Regions from separate parts of the Enterococcus sp. AMC1252 genome, predicted to be linked through region 3. Evidence: predicted binding sites of a transcription regulator. Region 3 holds the regulator's gene; each other region holds the start of a gene.
What was found. Region 3 encodes NrdR, which represses ribonucleotide reductase genes. Its sites were predicted from a motif close to ACACNATATATNGTGT; they were not measured.
Positions count from the first base shown of each region.

Region 1: nrdD (anaerobic ribonucleoside-triphosphate reductase) is a predicted target of NrdR. The motif match lies at 2,806-2,821, and genes of this name have one in related genera.
Region 2: nrdH (glutaredoxin-like protein NrdH) is a predicted target of NrdR. The motif match lies at 2,549-2,564, and genes of this name have one in related genera.

Region 1 is NZ_CM177097.1:984,640-990,187, forward strand. It holds gene nrdG (anaerobic ribonucleoside-triphosphate reductase activating protein) at 1-370, opposite strand, end outside; gene nrdD (anaerobic ribonucleoside-triphosphate reductase) at 551-2,743, opposite strand; gene AC4BB5_RS04585 (ABC transporter ATP-binding protein) at 3,053-3,820, shown strand; gene AC4BB5_RS04590 (ABC transporter permease) at 3,810-5,548, shown strand, end outside.
Region 2 is NZ_CM177097.1:874,002-879,549, reverse strand. It holds gene feoB (ferrous iron transport protein B) at 1-1,769, opposite strand, end outside; gene AC4BB5_RS04005 (FeoA family protein) at 1,773-2,240, opposite strand; gene nrdH (glutaredoxin-like protein NrdH) at 2,793-3,017, shown strand; gene nrdI (class Ib ribonucleoside-diphosphate reductase assembly flavoprotein NrdI) at 3,019-3,396, shown strand; gene nrdE (class 1b ribonucleoside-diphosphate reductase subunit alpha) at 3,377-5,536, shown strand.
Region 3 is NZ_CM177097.1:1,664,932-1,670,479, reverse strand. It holds gene AC4BB5_RS07885 (replication initiation and membrane attachment family protein) at 1-1,366, opposite strand, end outside; gene nrdR (transcriptional regulator NrdR) at 1,379-1,864, opposite strand; gene coaE (dephospho-CoA kinase) at 2,241-2,834, opposite strand; gene mutM (DNA-formamidopyrimidine glycosylase) at 2,838-3,674, opposite strand; gene polA (DNA polymerase I) at 3,771-5,548, opposite strand, start outside.

The DNA of each region.
Region 1 (5,548 bases), 680 kb from region 3:
CTTCGAATGTATAACCAGACCAAGACCAGATATCTTTTTTTAGTCCAAATTCTTTATGCACGCGGTCGACAACGGTCAAACAAACGGTTGTATTTAAAAAAGGTTCTCCACCTAATAGGGTGAGTCCTTGCACGTAATCGTGAGATAAATCTTCGATGATTTTGTCTTCTAGCTCTTCTGTGAATGGTTTACCATAGCGAAAATTTTGTACAGCTTTATTAAAACAACCTTCACAAGCAAAAAGGCATCCACTAACATATAGACTATTTCGTACACCTTCGCCATCCACAAAGTTAAAAGCTTTATAATCAGCAATATAGTTTTGACTAAATTCTTCAGCCAACCATTCTTGAGGTTTAGGGTTTTTCATTGTTAGTCATCCTTTCAAATAAAAACGATGCCTGCAAAAGATTGCAGGGGACATCGTTTTTTTGGAATCTAGCTAAATGAACCAACTCTTCGGAAAAAAAGTAAATAATGCTAGTGACAAAAAGCGCCACAATCAATATCTTCTATTTTTCTGTCAGAGTTGACTGTTTCATACCACTTTTTATTTCATATGTTTCACTCGTGACGAGATTTCTTTGTGTCGTCCGTGAACCATTGGCCTAGCTTGGGGATTACCTAGATATCCACAGGTTCGTTTGACAACATCACATGATTTTGGATCATGGTTGCCGCATTGTGGACATTCAAAACCGCGTTCTGTTGGATTGAAATCTCCTTCAAAACTGCATTCATAACAATGGTCGATCGGTGTGTTGGTACCTAGATAACCGACACGGTCATATGCATAGTCCCAAACAGATTCTAACGCTTTTGGATTTTGTTGTAGGACTGGATATTCACAATAATGAATGAATCCTCCAGAACAATATTGAGGATAGTCTTTCTCAAAATCTAATTTTTCAAAAGGTGTTGGATTTTTTCGGACATCGTAGTGGAAACTATTTGTGTAATAATCTTTATCTGTGATATTTTCCACCACGCCAAACTTTTCAGTGTCTAAACGGCAAAAGCGATCCGTTAAACTCTCACTTGGTGTTGAGTAAACACTAAAGTGATACCCGTAAGTATTGCCCCATTTATCTGCATGAGCTTTTAAATCTTTTAAGATCGCAAGCGTAAAGTCTTTTGCTTCAGGATTTGTTTCCCACTCACCTCCGTAAAAGGCAGAAGCTACTTCATATAACCCAATATAACCGAGTGAAACAGTAGCACGTTTATTTTTGAATAATTCATTGACAGAGTCTCTTCTAGACAATCGTTTGCCAAATGCACCATACATATAGAGAATCGGGGCATTTGCAGGGATGGCTTCTTTACAACGATCAACCCGATAAACCAACGCATCTTTCATGATTTCTAAACGTTCAGTAAGAAGTGTCCAGAATTTATCCACATCGCCGTGAGCTTCCATGGCAATTCTAGGGAGATTCAAGGTAACGACGCCTAAGTTCATTCGACCGACATTGATTTCTTCTCCCTGTTCATCTTTCCATCCTTGTAAGAAAGAACGGCAGCCCATTGGCACTTTGAAACTTCCTGTTAAATCAACTAATTTATCATAATTTAAAATATCTGGGTACATTCTTTTGGTCGCACATTCCAATGCAAGTTGTTTTACATCATAGTTTGGATCTGTTTCATTTAAATTTACGCCACGTCTTAAAGTGAAAATCAATTTAGGAAAAATTGCTGTTCTTCTTTCACTGCCTAAGCCATTGATTCTAATTTGTAAAATTGCTCGTTGAATCTCACGTTCGAACCAGTTCAAGCCTAATCCAAACCCTAGAGAAGTGAATGGTGTTTGTCCATTAGATGTGAACAAGGTATTGATTTCATATTCTAAACTTTGCATTGCATCATAAATATCTTTTTGTGTTTTGGTTTTGGCATATTCTTCTTGACGATCAGACCCGTCGATCCATTCTCTAGCATCATCTAAATGTTTTTGATAATTTAATTCAGCAAATGGGGCTAATAGTTCATCCACACGATCGGCAGAACATCCACCGTATTGACTGGAAGCAACATTTGCAATGATTTGAGAAATTTGAGCTGTAGCGGTTTGAATCGATTTAGGCGATTCGACTTCAGCATTTCCAATCTTGAACCCATTATTCAGCATTCCTTTAAAATCAATTAAGCAGCAGTTGGTCATTGGGGTATATGGATGATAATCTAAATCATGATAATGGATGTCGCCTTTTTGGTGTGCATTTGCAACATGAGGAGGCAGCAGTTTCAAACCAATTGATTTTCCTACTATTCCAGCGGTCAAATCGCGTTGCGTGTTGAAAACATCACTATCTTTATTTGCATTTTCATTTACCACAGACTGGTCTTTGTTGATTAATTTACTAATTGTGAAATTGATATCGGTCGCCTTACTGCGTTCAAAATCACGACGAGTGCGGTAGTTGATGTATTCTTGTGCCAGCTCATATTCATTTTTCGTAAGCAAAATATGTTCGACAATATTTTGAATTTCATAAATTTTTACATTATCAGAGAAACGATCTGAAATTTCATGATCAATTCTTTCCACGATTTCTTGAATCCGCTCATGAGCAAGGGGATCCAAAGACCCTCGAATTTTTTGTTCAGCTTTGATCAAAGCGTCATAAATTTTTTGATCATCAAAATCAACCAATCGTCCATCTCTTTTGACGATTTTTATCGTATTCAAGGCTGAATTAGTAGAACTCACTTCATTATTAGCTTGTTTTATCTCCATCATTTGCTACCCATCTCCTCATAGATTTATTCCTTCCTTATCATAAAACAATTCATTAAATCTTTCAACTATATATAGTGTGAAATTTAATTTTTAATCCTTTATAACAACTACATATAGTGTTTATGAGAAATGAAAATAAAGTGAAAACAACTCCCAGATAGGTTTGTGGAAATTGTCACAACTTTTAACTTAGAAAAATAAGTTATTACTAAAAAACTTTTTATTATTACTTAATTGTAAGAGGAAACGATGTTCAGCTACTCTAAATATTGGTAGAATAAGGATAATGAATAAACTGGAGCGAAATCTATGAAAAAAATTTTAGAAGTGAATCATTTAAGCAAGTTGTATGGATATCGAAGTAACCGGGTACAAGTTTTAAATAACATTTCCTTTTCTGTTGAACAAGGTGAATTTGTTGGCATCATGGGTCCAAGTGGGGCAGGTAAATCAACATTACTGAATACTATATCAACAATTGCACTACCAACAACTGGAAGTGTCCGAATCGATGGTCAAGATATTTTGAAAATGCGAGATAATCAAATCAGTGATTTTCGCCGAAAAAAATTAGGGTTTATTTTTCAAAACTTTAATTTAATGGATACACTGACTGTAAAAGATAATATTTTGCTGCCTTTAGCCGTAGATCGAATGCCCTTGAACGAGATGGAGCAGCGCTTAGATCATGTTGCTAGTGTCTTAGGGATCGATCAATTACTGGCTGATTATCCAAATATGATCTCAGTCGGGCAAAAACAGCGTGTGGCTGCAGCAAGAGCATTGATCACCAAACCTAAAATCATTTTTGCGGATGAACCTACAGGCTCCTTAGATTCGAAATCAGCAGCTGAGTTGCTTCAGTATATGACAAATATGAATCTACAAGATGATGCAACAATCATGATGGTCACTCATGATCCATATACGGCGAGTTATTGCAATCGTATTCTATTTATCAAAGATGGAGTGATTTTTTCGGAAGTTGTTCGTCAAGGTTCAAGAAAAGAATTCTTTAACCGAGTGATCGATATGCAGGCAACGATTGGTGGAGGTGGTCGTGCGAATGATTTTTAACTTGTCTTGGAAAAACTTTAAAGGCCAATTTCTTAACTACTTAGTTTATTTTGTCAGTATGACCTTTGCAGTCGTTGTTTACTATTGTTTTAGTGCAATTACATATAATAGAACACTAGCTAATAGGGTTGGTCAAGAGGTTCATATCAATGGCGCGATGAACCTAGGTGGTATTTTGGTTGTGATCATGATTTTGGGATTTATGTTTGCAGCAAATCATTTCTTCTTATTAAAAAGAGGAAAAGAAATTGGCCTGTATCATTTAATTGGTATGCGAAAAGGACAGATTTCATTTCTATTTTTGATTGAAACATTGATGTTAGGGGCAGTATCGCTAGTCACTGGGATTCTTTTGGGGATTATTTTTTCTAAGTTATTCTCAATGATTTTAGCAAAAGCAATGTTTTTACAAGTAGAAAGTTTGTTTTTTGTTTCAATCCCTTCTATGATTCAAACAAGCTTAGCCTTTGTTTTTATGTTGTTGACGGTTTCACTTCGAAGTAGTTGGTTGATATATCGCTATCAAGTAACAAATTTGCTTAAGACAGTTGAAAAAAGCACGATTAACTCCAAAAAATTACCTGTACTAAGGATTTTTTTAGGTATTCTAGGTGTTGTATTTATTTTTATAGGCTATTTGTTATCGTACAATATTATTCGTTTTGGGACCATTTTGATGCATACGAGATTGGGGTTTTCTGGTTTTTTGATTGCGCCGCTAGTTATTATGTTTATTTGTATCTTAGGGACATATTTATTTTTTAAATATACTATGTATCTGATTGCATTTTTATTTGGTAAGAATAAATTTAATTATTATCGAAATTTAAATATGTTGGCGTTGGGAAATACAAAACTTTACATTAAAAGAGGCGGGAATACTTTATTTGCGGTAACGATTTTTATTGCTATTGCTTTAGGAATGATTGGCGGGGCAGCGTCTATTTATACTATAGGTATGAATTCGGTGAATATATCGACACCAACCGATTTTATGGTGGCTGAGAATGATTTTGAAAAAATTGCTCAAATAATAGAAAAGGAACCGGATACAAAAATTGAAGAGCTAGTCACATTAAATTATAAGTTGACGGGTAGCCAATTTCATCTTAAAATTGGACAGGAAGAAAATCAAAATGCAGTAAGTCCAATAAACCTAATGTCACTTTCAAATTATCAAGAATTTCAAAGAATAAACCCATATTTAAAAAATATTGAATTAAAAAACAATCAAGATATTGTTGTCCTAGATAGTATTCAAAATATTCTAAGTGGATTTATTCGTTATGACTCTATTTTTAATTTACCTAATGGAATAAAACTTCATGTATCGGAGATAAGACCTGATTACTTAGGTCAAGAGCTATTAAGGTATAGTTTTACGACGATTGTTGTATCAGATGAGCAGTTTGAGAAAATAAATTCAGGTATAACATACAAGCTGATGGCTTTTAACATTAAAGCAAATGATGAGGAAGCACTTGCAAATAAGCTATCTGAGTCTATTAAACCTAAATGGGATGCCCCTATCTATTACCAGTATCAGTGGGTAAACAATCAATTGAAAGGTTATATTACCAAAAGTAGTCAGCAGACAGAGAAAAAAAATGAACATGACTTCTCAGAAAACGCTGAACAGGAATATTGGCAATTGAACTACACTAGCCGATTCTCAGATCTAAGGTATCAGAGAAGAGTCATGGGGTTATTTATTTATGTGGCTGTATT
Region 2 (5,548 bases), 790 kb from region 3:
ATACCAAAAGTGCCAATTACGTTTTCTTTTGCCACTAAACCAGTTATTGTAGCGACTGCGCCTTGCCAAGATCCCCAACCAAGTGGTGCGAAGAATGGCGCGATGACTTTCCCTAAGTTTGCCAAAATACTTTGGTCAGCCTCCGCCTCTTGCAATGTAAATGAGTAAGTGGAAGTAAACCAAATAATAATACTCATCACAAAAATGATCGTTCCCGCTTTTTTAACAAATGATTTACTACGATCATAGGCATGACGGAGTACACCACGTAATTGGGGCATGTGATAAGCTGGCAACTCCATAATAAATGGTGCTGGATCTCCTGAAAATGAACGTGTCTTCTTCAGTGCAATCCCTGATAATACGATAGCTGTAATTCCTATAAAATAAGCAGATGGTGAAACCCAACTACTCTTTGGGAAAAAAGCCCCTGCAATCAAAGCAATAATCGGCAACTTCGCTGAACATGGCATAAAGGTTGTAACCATGATCGTCATTTTACGGTCTTTTTCGTTCTCTATCGTACGGCTAGCCATGACACCTGGCACACCACAACCTGTTGCAATCAACATAGGAATAAAAGATTTCCCTGACAAACCAAATTTTCTAAACAAACGATCCATCACAAAAGCAATTCTTGACATATAACCACAATCTTCTAAAAAACCTAGACATAAGAACAAAACAACTAACTGAGGTAAAAATCCCAAAACAGCTCCAACTCCAGCAATGATCCCATCTAAAATCAAGCTTTGCATCCAAGGTGCTACTTGCCAACTAGCTAATAGACCTTCGACTCTATTGGGTACAAGATTGCCAAATAATTCATCATTGAGCCAATCCGTTCCCATTGTTCCAACAGTTTGAATCGCTAAATAATAAACAAACCACATAATCGCAGCAAAAATCGGCAAAGCTAGCCAACGATTGGTGACAATTCGATCAATTTTATCACTTGTACTGAATGTGATTTCATTTTGTTCGATTGAACAAAGGGTCGTCAAACGAGTGATAAACTCATACCGCTCGTTGATTACAATTGCTTCACTATCATCTCCAAATATTTGTTCCGTAATCTTAATAATCTCTTCTATTTCATTTTTCTGCATGGCGCTTAATTCTAGATCTTCATAAACTCTAGTATCTCTTTCAAATAATTTAATACTGTACCAGCGGGTTTGCTTTTCGATCACACTGTTCCCTACTACATCCATGATTTCATTTAACGCTGCTTCTAAACGATTGTCATAGGTTGGATAGTTAAGTTCTGGTGGAAAAACTTCAGTAGCTTTAACAGCTTTTTTTATTAGTTCTTCAAGACCTCGATTTTTCAATGCACTAACACCTAGTACATTTATACCTAAGCCATAGGAGAGTTTTTCAGTATTGATTTTTTTTCCAGTTTTATCTAAAATGTCCATCATATTCAATCCAACAACAACAGGAATACCTGTTTCCATTAATTGAGTTGTTAGATATAAATTTCGTTCTAAATTTGTCGCATCAACGATATTTACAATGACATCTGGTCCATCACTAAGTAAATAGTCTCTGGCGACTACCTCTTCTGGTGTGTAAGGAGAAAGAGAATATATGCCGGGTAAATCTTGAATCATTATTTTTTTATCTTTTTTCAGTTTGCCTTCTTTCCGTTCAACGGTCACACCAGGCCAATTCCCTACGTATTGATTTGCCCCTGTCAATGCATTGAACGCCGTAGTCTTTCCACTATTTGGATTTCCCGTAAGAGCAATATGCTGTTCTTTCATCCTTTACCCCTCTTTCTGTACTAAAACTAATTCCGCTTCATTTTTTCTTAGCGTTAGCTCATACCCCCGAAGATTGATTTCGATTGGATCTCCTAAAGGTGCCATCTTTCTAACGAGAATATCTACCCCTTTGGTCAGTCCCATATCCATCAATCGTCTTTTTACTGCTCCTTGTCCGTGAATCCCAATTACGCATGCCTTCTCCCCAACTGTCAATTGATCTAGAGACACCCAATTATCTTCCTCAATACTTTTTTCTACTATTGTAATCTTTTTTAATACAGATAAATTAATCGCAATTCGGCTGTTGTGTAATAATACAATGCCATTCTCACCAGAATAATTCACCAAGACGACCTTTCCACCTGGCACAAGACCAAGATTATTTAGATGCTTCTTGGCAAACCCTTCTGCTTGAATCTCTTCAATTGTATAAACCTTGTTTAACATTGCCTGTGCTAATGTCATCATTGTGTAGTCCTCCCTTATTTTAAAAGTGTAGCAATCTCATTCAGCTCTCCACTTGAAAATAGAAAAATTGACTGTAACGTTTTTTATCATATTATTTTTATCTTTCTTCCGAAATGCTAGCTTGTAAATTTAGCCATTATTATCGATTTGTGAAAAAGTTTCAACAAAATCACCAATGATATTGATAATCGTTCTCACTAAGTATACCTGTTTGTGATTCTCAAATCAATGTTCTTTAGACCTATAGTAAGAAAATATTTTCTAGCCAAAATTTGTTACATTTTCTTAGTGTGTCCTATATCGATTGACCACTATATCTTGTGTTCCGTCAATTAGAAATTCCAACTTAAAATTTAATAAATTTCTTTTTTGAACGTTAAAATGACAATAAAAGTCGCTCAAATATAGAGAATACGTGCTTTCATATTTCTTTCAAAAACACAAAACATGGTATTACACAGAAAAATGAACACAATATGTAGTGCCTAAGTGTTGACTTTTTCCCTGATAGATTTATACTAGTGAAGTAAACTAATTGAGGGGGAATTAAAAATGAACGTAAAAATCTTTTCTAAAAATAATTGTATCCAATGTAAAATGGCAAAACGCTTTTTGAGCGAGAATAATATAGCATTTGAAGAAGTAAATATCGATATCCAACCAGATGCGATCGACTGGTTAAAAGAACAAGGATTCCAAAGTGTTCCGGTTATCACTTCTGATGCTACAACAGTTGTCGGATTCCGTCCTGATCAATTAAAACAATTGGCTAGCTAAAATGAAAATTGTTTATTTTTCAGTCACTGGACAAACTAGACGCTTCATTAAAAAATTGGATTTAGCAGCTTATGAAATTGAGCCTGCGAATCCTTTTTTTGAGATAAATGAGCCCTTTGTCTTAGTTGTTCCTACTTATGACCAAGAAATCACTGAAGTAGTGAACGATTTTCTTGATTACAAAAACAATCGAGAATACTTGCAAGGCGTTGCTGGAGGCGGAAACCTCAATTTCGCAGAATTATATGTGTATACAGCCAAAGACATAGCACGTGATTACAACGTTCCAATGCTTTTTGCTTTTGAATTTAGCGGTACGAACGAAGACGTGGAATCCTTTAAGAAAGTAGTGAATGAACTTGAGTCTAAAAGAAATTAAAGATGTTAGCTATTTTAAGCTGAATAATGAGATCAACCGTCCTGTCGATGGACAAATTCCTTTACATAAGGATAAAGAAGCTTTGGAAGCTTTCTTCAAAGAAAATGTCCTTCCTAATACTAGAACCTTCAATACTATAGAAGAAAAAATTAATTACTTGATCGACAATGATTATTTAGAAACAGCATTTATTGAAAAATATTCTATGGCTTTTATTGAACAATTATATACATTTCTTGACAGTCAAAATTTTGAATTCAAGTCATTTATGGCAGCCTACAAGTTTTATTCACAATATGCACTTAAAAATAATGAAGGAACTGAATACTTAGAAAGCTATGAAGATCGTGTGGCTTTTAACGCCTTGTATTTTGCTGATGGCAATGAAGAATTAGCTTTAGTCTTAGCCGATGAAATGATCCATCAACGTTATCAACCAGCAACACCTTCTTTCTTAAATGCTGGACGTAAACGTCGTGGTGAGCTTGTTTCTTGTTTCTTGATTCAAGTAACAGATGACATGAACAGTATCGGTCGTTCGATCAACTCCGCTTTACAATTATCACGTATCGGCGGCGGTGTGGGTATCACATTAGCCAACTTACGTGAAGCAGGAGCACCAATCAAAGGATACGAAGGAGCTGCCAGCGGCGTGGTTCCTGTTATGAAATTGTTCGAAGATAGCTTTAGCTATTCTAATCAATTAGGCCAACGTCAAGGTGCTGGAGTTGTTTATCTAAACGCCTTTCACCCAGATGTCGAAATGTTCCTTTCAACGAAAAAAGAAAATGCGGATGAAAAAGTTCGTGTGAAGACTTTATCTTTAGGCCTTGTGGTTCCTGATAAGTTCTATGAATTAGCCCGTAATAATGAAGATATGTATTTATTCAGCCCATATAGTGTTGAACGTGAATATGGTGTGCCTTTCTCTTATGTTGATATTACAAAAGAATACGATAATCTAGTTGCCAATCCTAAGATTCGTAAACGTAAAATCAAAGCACGTGATCTCGAAAATGAAATTTCTAAATTACAACAAGAATCTGGCTATCCATATATCATCAATATTGATACAGCCAATAGAAGCAATCCTGCATATGGTAAGATTATTATGAGTAACTTATGTTCAGAAATTCTACAAGTTCAAACACCTTCTGTGTTAAATGGCAAACAAGAATATGAAACACTAGGTACAGATATCAGCTGTAACTTAGGTTCAACAAACATCGTGAACTTAATGGACAGCCCTGATTTTGGTAAATCTGTCCGTGCAATGACACGTGCATTAACATTTGTAACAAATGGCTCGGATATTGATGTGGTTCCTTCTATTCAAAACGGAAATAAATTAAGTCATACGATTGGGCTAGGTGCGATGGGTCTGCATACTTTCTTTGCCAAAAATCATATGGAATATGGTTCTAAAGACTCACTAGATTTCACCAATGTTTACTTTACTCTGTTGAACTACTGGACTTTAGTAGAAAGTAATAACATTGCAAAACAATACAATGAAACCTTCCATAATTTTGATAAATCAGATTATGCTAATGGTTCATACTTTGATAAATATATTGAAGGAGATTTCACTCCACAATCAGATAAAGTCAAAGAAATTTTTAAAGATATTTTTGTTCCAACTTCTGAAGACTGGGCAAACTTACGTGATGCAGTGAAGAGAGACGGCTTATATCATCAAAATCGTTTAGCTGTCGCACCGAATGGTTCTATTTCTTATATCAATGATACAAGTGCTAGTATCCATCCAATCACTCGTATGATCGAAGAACGTCAAGAAAAGAAAATCGGTAAAATTTATTATCCTGCTCCTTACCTAGCAAATGACACGATTCCTTATTACACATCTGCTTATGACATGGATATGCGTAAAGTCATTGATGTTTACGCAACAGCTCAACAACATATAGATCAAGGAATGAGTTTAACATTATTTATGCGTTCTGAAATTCCAGAAGGCTTATATGAATGGAAAGATTCTCCGAAGCAAACAACGCGTGATTTAAATATTTTACGTCATTATGCTTTCCATAAAGGGGTTAAATCAATTTACTACGTACGGACATTTACGGATGATGCTGAAGAAATCGGCAGCAACCAGTGTGAAAGTTGTGTTATCTAAAAACTAATTTAG
Region 3 (5,548 bases):
TATCAAGACGCGCTTGTTCCTCTTTGGATAATTTCTGCTCCTCTACAGGATTCTCTACCCAATCTGGTAAAGTCTCTTGACGAATCGGTCGATTATTTTGGCCATAGCGCTGTCTTGTTTGCTTTTGTTCTTTGCCTTTTTTAGCGATTTCACGTACATGCTCGATTGCCTTTTCAGGTGAGAAGATACCACTTTGCGCCCATTCATTAGCAATCCGATTTACATAATCAGCTTTTAGTGTTGGTTGTTTTTGAATATTGTAAACGTAATTGATCAAAACGTTGATTACGCTATTAGGCAAGCCAGATTTACTCACTAAATATTTGACCAATGAACGTTCTTGAGGCGTTGTATACCCCCCACGTTCATTTTTTAATGCCTCCAAATAATTGAGAGGGAAGTTTTTTTCGCTATCCATGATCATCTGGATATCTTGGGTTGAAAGACCATTCATTTTTAGTGAGTTATAGCGATAGGTTTGTTGATCCTCAGCAGATAAATCAACGGACTCATTCTTTTGAAACTCACTAATTCTTTGTTTTTTATCTGGATCATAGGTTCGATAGACCGCTCTTTCAAAGTCTTTGACATCAATCTTGCTTGTATAATAATCAAATGACTTGGAACAAAAATCGATCATATCCAATTCAGTGATCCCAAATAATTTATGAAAAACAAAAACTTCCTCTTTGAATCCATTGCTATTATCAGGCAATTTAATTCCAAGTTTTTCGATTCCTTGAACAAAATACGCCCAATCAAAACTTTCATCAACTGCACTGACGGTTTGTGCTGGTCGCGGATCGATAAAAGATTGCTCCATTCTGCTTAACTGCTCACTTTCAGAAATAATTTGCTCCTCTTTGAAAGTATACACATCTTTAAACCCAACTGAAATTTCTTCATAACCTGTTAAATTTACGAATGTTGGTTTAAATCGATCAAATAATTTATCTAATTTTCTTTGTCCTACACTGTTTAAAAGTGTCAATGACAAGACTTCATCTTTAAAAAAGCGTTCAGCCGTTTCAGGATGATTCAAGCGATATAAGAAATGCACACCTAACTCAGCATCGTTTTTAAAAAAAGTCGATAATAATCCGATTCCTTCTAACTTCTTTCTTGCTACTTCGATTTGTTTTATACTCATATCCATCATCGTAATCAAATCAGCATGAAAAAGTGATTCGCTAATGCTTGTTCCTTCTACTTCTGATAAAAGTGTCACATACAAACTGAAAGCCTCAGCCCCAATAATCGGCTGATACAAAAGGGTCAGTATCATTTGCTCTTGATTGGATAAGGGGTAGGGAATTGCTGCTTGAAAAATACTTTTAGGATGGACTTCTTTCCAATTGTCTTTCAAGGAAAGACCTCCTTATTCATTCGTTGTATCTGAATTTGAAGATTTTGCTTTATCTACGATACCTTGCAATTCTTTTAAAAATACACTCATATCTTTAAATTGACGATATACACTGGCAAATCGAATATAAGCAATTTCATCTAAATTGACCAAATCTTCCATGACATATTCGCCGACTAAAGTAGTTGAGACTTCATTTTCCCCCAAACTACGCACGCGATTCTCAACATTATCTACGATTTGTTCCATTTGTTCCATGGCAACTGGGCGCTTTTCAGCTGATCGAATCAAGCCACGCAAAATTTTCTCTCTATTAAATTCTTCCCGATCACCATTCTTCTTGATAACGAGCAATGGAGCTGCTTCGATCCGTTCAAATGTTGTGAATCGGTAATTACAATTTTCACATTCTCTGCGGCGACGAATCGCACGACCATCATCCGCTTGACGGCTATCAATTACACGGGAATTATTATGATGACATCTTGGACAACGCATAGTATTCACCTCATTCTACCTTATATTATCTATTTTTAAAGTTTAGTTTTAGTTTGTTATCTATATTATAACATGAAATGCTTGAGAAACCAGACATTTACAATCACTTCTTAAGCATTTTTTTCTGATTAAAGAAAACAGATTTAATAACAAGTTCCTAATTTCAATAAAATCAAGTAGGTCCGTTAACCAACCAATTATTTAGACTTAATCCGTCGCTTACTAGTTATCTAAAAAAACAATTTCCGCTTGAAAATTAGAATTTATTGAATCCACCACTAATAATTAGTTTATTGTGTTATATGTATCGGTAAAGAAGACATAGAAATAAAATTTTCTACGTCTTCGTTGTCAGTTATTTAAATATGTTATATAATCAAGAAATATTTTCTGATACCCATTTCTTCACTATTTTTTCCGTCGCCAACTTAGTACCTTGATTATCAAAAATAATATCAGCTTTTTGTTTTTTTATTTCAATTGATAACTGACTATTTATTCGCTGTTCTGCTTCCTTATCAGTTAAATGATCTCGTTTTTTTAAACGAGCCAACTGAATTCTTTCTGGAACATACACCACCGCAACTATATCTACAAATTTCTCATAACCGCCTTCATATAGTAATGGGATATCAACTACTACTAATGCGGAGTTATTCTTTTTCTGATTAATCTGAGATAAAATCTCTTCTCTCAAAAAAATAGAAAGTACTTCATTTAATCTTTTTCTTTGAGATTTATCAGAAAAAATAATCTCACCTAATTTTTTGCGATCTAATGATCCATCTGGATTAAGTATCTCTGGACCAAAACTTGCAACGACTTCTGCCAAAGCTGGCATCCCCACTTCAACAATTTCTCGAGCAATTACATCTGCATCTACTATTGGAAAACCCAAGCTTTTAAAAACATTCACAACTGTACTTTTCCCTGTTGCGATACCTCCTGTCAGGCCTAGTACTACCCCCATCAATCAATTCCTCACTTTCAATGTTTGACACTTAGGGCAAAAATGGGTCCCTCGCTGAGCAACTTTAATTTTCTTGATTGGTGTTGCACATCTTGGACAAGGTTTTTCTGTCTGACCATAGACATTTAGCGAAACTTGAAATGTACCTGCCTCACCAAGAGCATTCAAATAACTGCGAATTGTCGTCCCACCTGCTTCAACTGCCCGTCCAAGAACATCTATAATTGCGTGATATAACCGTTCGACTTCCTTTGGTTTTAAAGTATCTGCCGGCTGCTCTGGATGAATCTTCGCTTCCCATAGCGCTTCATCTACATAGATATTACCTAAACCTGTCACTAAACGCTGATCTAATAATAACGGTTTAACTGCTTTATGGTGTCTTTTTAACCCTGTCCGAAATTCTGATAATTTAAAATGGGTAGGAATCGGTTCTGGGCCTAGCGCTAAAATTCCTTTATATTTTTCTCCTTGGTCTTTCGCCACTAAAACCATCCGCCCAAACTTACGAACATCGAGATATCGTAATTCCGTTCCGTCTGTAAATGTGAAAATTACGTGCGTATGTTTCGTTCGTTCATCTTCTGGATTATGCGTTTCATATTTCCCTTCCATTCGTAAATGGGAAATCATATCATAATTTGTTAATTTGAAAATCAAAAATTTCCCTCTGCGTTTCATTTTCTCAATCTTCTGACCGATCAACCGGTGCGCAAAAATTTCAGGGTCAGGTGATTCTATAATCCTCGGCCACAAAATAGTGACGGCTTCGATCGTCTTTCCAACAACAAGTTTTTCCAATCCTTTTCGGACCGTTTCAACTTCTGGCAATTCCGGCATATTTTATCTCTCCTTAGAAGAAAAAGACCGAAACGAACGAAGCAATGCTTGAAACACTTTTTCGTTTAGTCAGTCTTTTCCAGTTAGTTTAATTGGTTATTTTGCTTCGTACCACGTTTTACCCCAACTGCTATCTGTTAACAAAGGTACATGTAAATCCACTGCATTTTCCATCACGTCTTTAACTAAAGCATTTAGTTTTTCTAATTCATTTTCAGGCACTTCAAAAACAAGTTCATCATGCACTTGTAGTAGCATCGTTGCCTGCATATCTTCTTCTTTCAAGCGACGCTCCATGTTAATCATGGCAATTTTTAAAATGTCCGCAGCACTACCTTGAATCGGTGTATTGATTGCTGTTCTTTCGGCAAAAGAACGAAGGTTGAAATTACGAGAATTGATATCTGGCAAATAACGGCGGCGATTGTAAAGCGTTTCTACAAACCCTTTGTCTTTAGCGTCTCGTACGATATCTTCCATATATCTTTTAACACCAGGGTATTTTTCAAAATAAGTATCGATATATTCTTGTGCTTGCTTTCTTGTAATGCCTAGATTTTGTGACAAACCATAATCACTGATTCCGTAAACTATCCCGAAGTTTACAGCTTTCGCTTGACGGCGCATATTGGGGGTTACATCTTCTGGTTTTTCGATACCAAACACTCGCATCGCAGTACTTGAATGGATATCTTGACCTTCAATGAAGGCTTCTTTTAAATGCTGATCATCTGAAATATGTGCTAAAACACGTAACTCGATTTGAGAATAATCTGATGAAAAAATCATCCAGTCTTTTTCTCTTGGTACAAAGGCCTCACGAATTTTCCGTCCTTCTTCTAAACGGATCGGAATATTTTGTAAGTTAGGATCAACTGAGCTTAAACGACCAGTCTGAGTCAGCGTTTGAACATAACGTGTATGGATTTTATCATCTGGTTGAATCACTTTTAATAATCCTTCAACATAGGTTGATTGAATCTTCGCAATCTGACGATAAACTAAAATATCTTCTACAATTGGCGCTTGTTCCTTTAATTGTTCTAATACATCTACTGCTGTTGAATAACCCGTTTTTGTTTTTTTAATAATCGGAAGTCCCATTTTTTCAAATAGAATCACCCCTAATTGCTTCGGTGAATTTAAATTAAATTCTTCGCCTGCTTCTGCATAAATTTTTTGTTCGATTTCACGAAGTCGATCTGAAAATTCAATACGCATTTCTTTCAATCGATTTGCATCCACACGTATTCCTGTAATCTCCATATCACCTAAGATTTTGGAAAGCGGCAATTCCATTTTATAGAACAAATCAGCTTGATTTTTTTCTACTAACTCCGTGTCTAATTTCTCAGAAAGAAAATGGATAGCATTCACTTTACGAGCAAGGTGGCTGAAGAAAGCTTCGTCATCTTCTGGCAACCCTTTTTTAGCACCCTTTCCATAAACTGACTCGTCAGAATGGATATCAGTATAACCGTAATGCTGCGCTACCCCCTCAATATCAGCACTATTATCATTAGTATCTAATAAATAAGCAGCTAATAAAACATCAAACCTAATACCTTGTGTTTTTCCAACATACCGATTAAGAGAAACATACGTGCGTTTTGCGTCGTACACCGTTTTCTTAACTTTATCTGATAATAACCAATCAACAAATGCTTTGCTTTCAAATATCTCTAAACTATTTGTTGTATAAACGTTTTTCTTCGTTCCCCAAGCAACACCTACAATTGGTGATGTGTGATAGTTATCTTCCAACATTTCAACATATAATGCCATGTCGTCTGTAAACATTTCTTCAGTAAATGTATCTACTACATCAAAATGCACGTCTTCTAACTCTACTGTTTCTTCCTCGACATTTAATT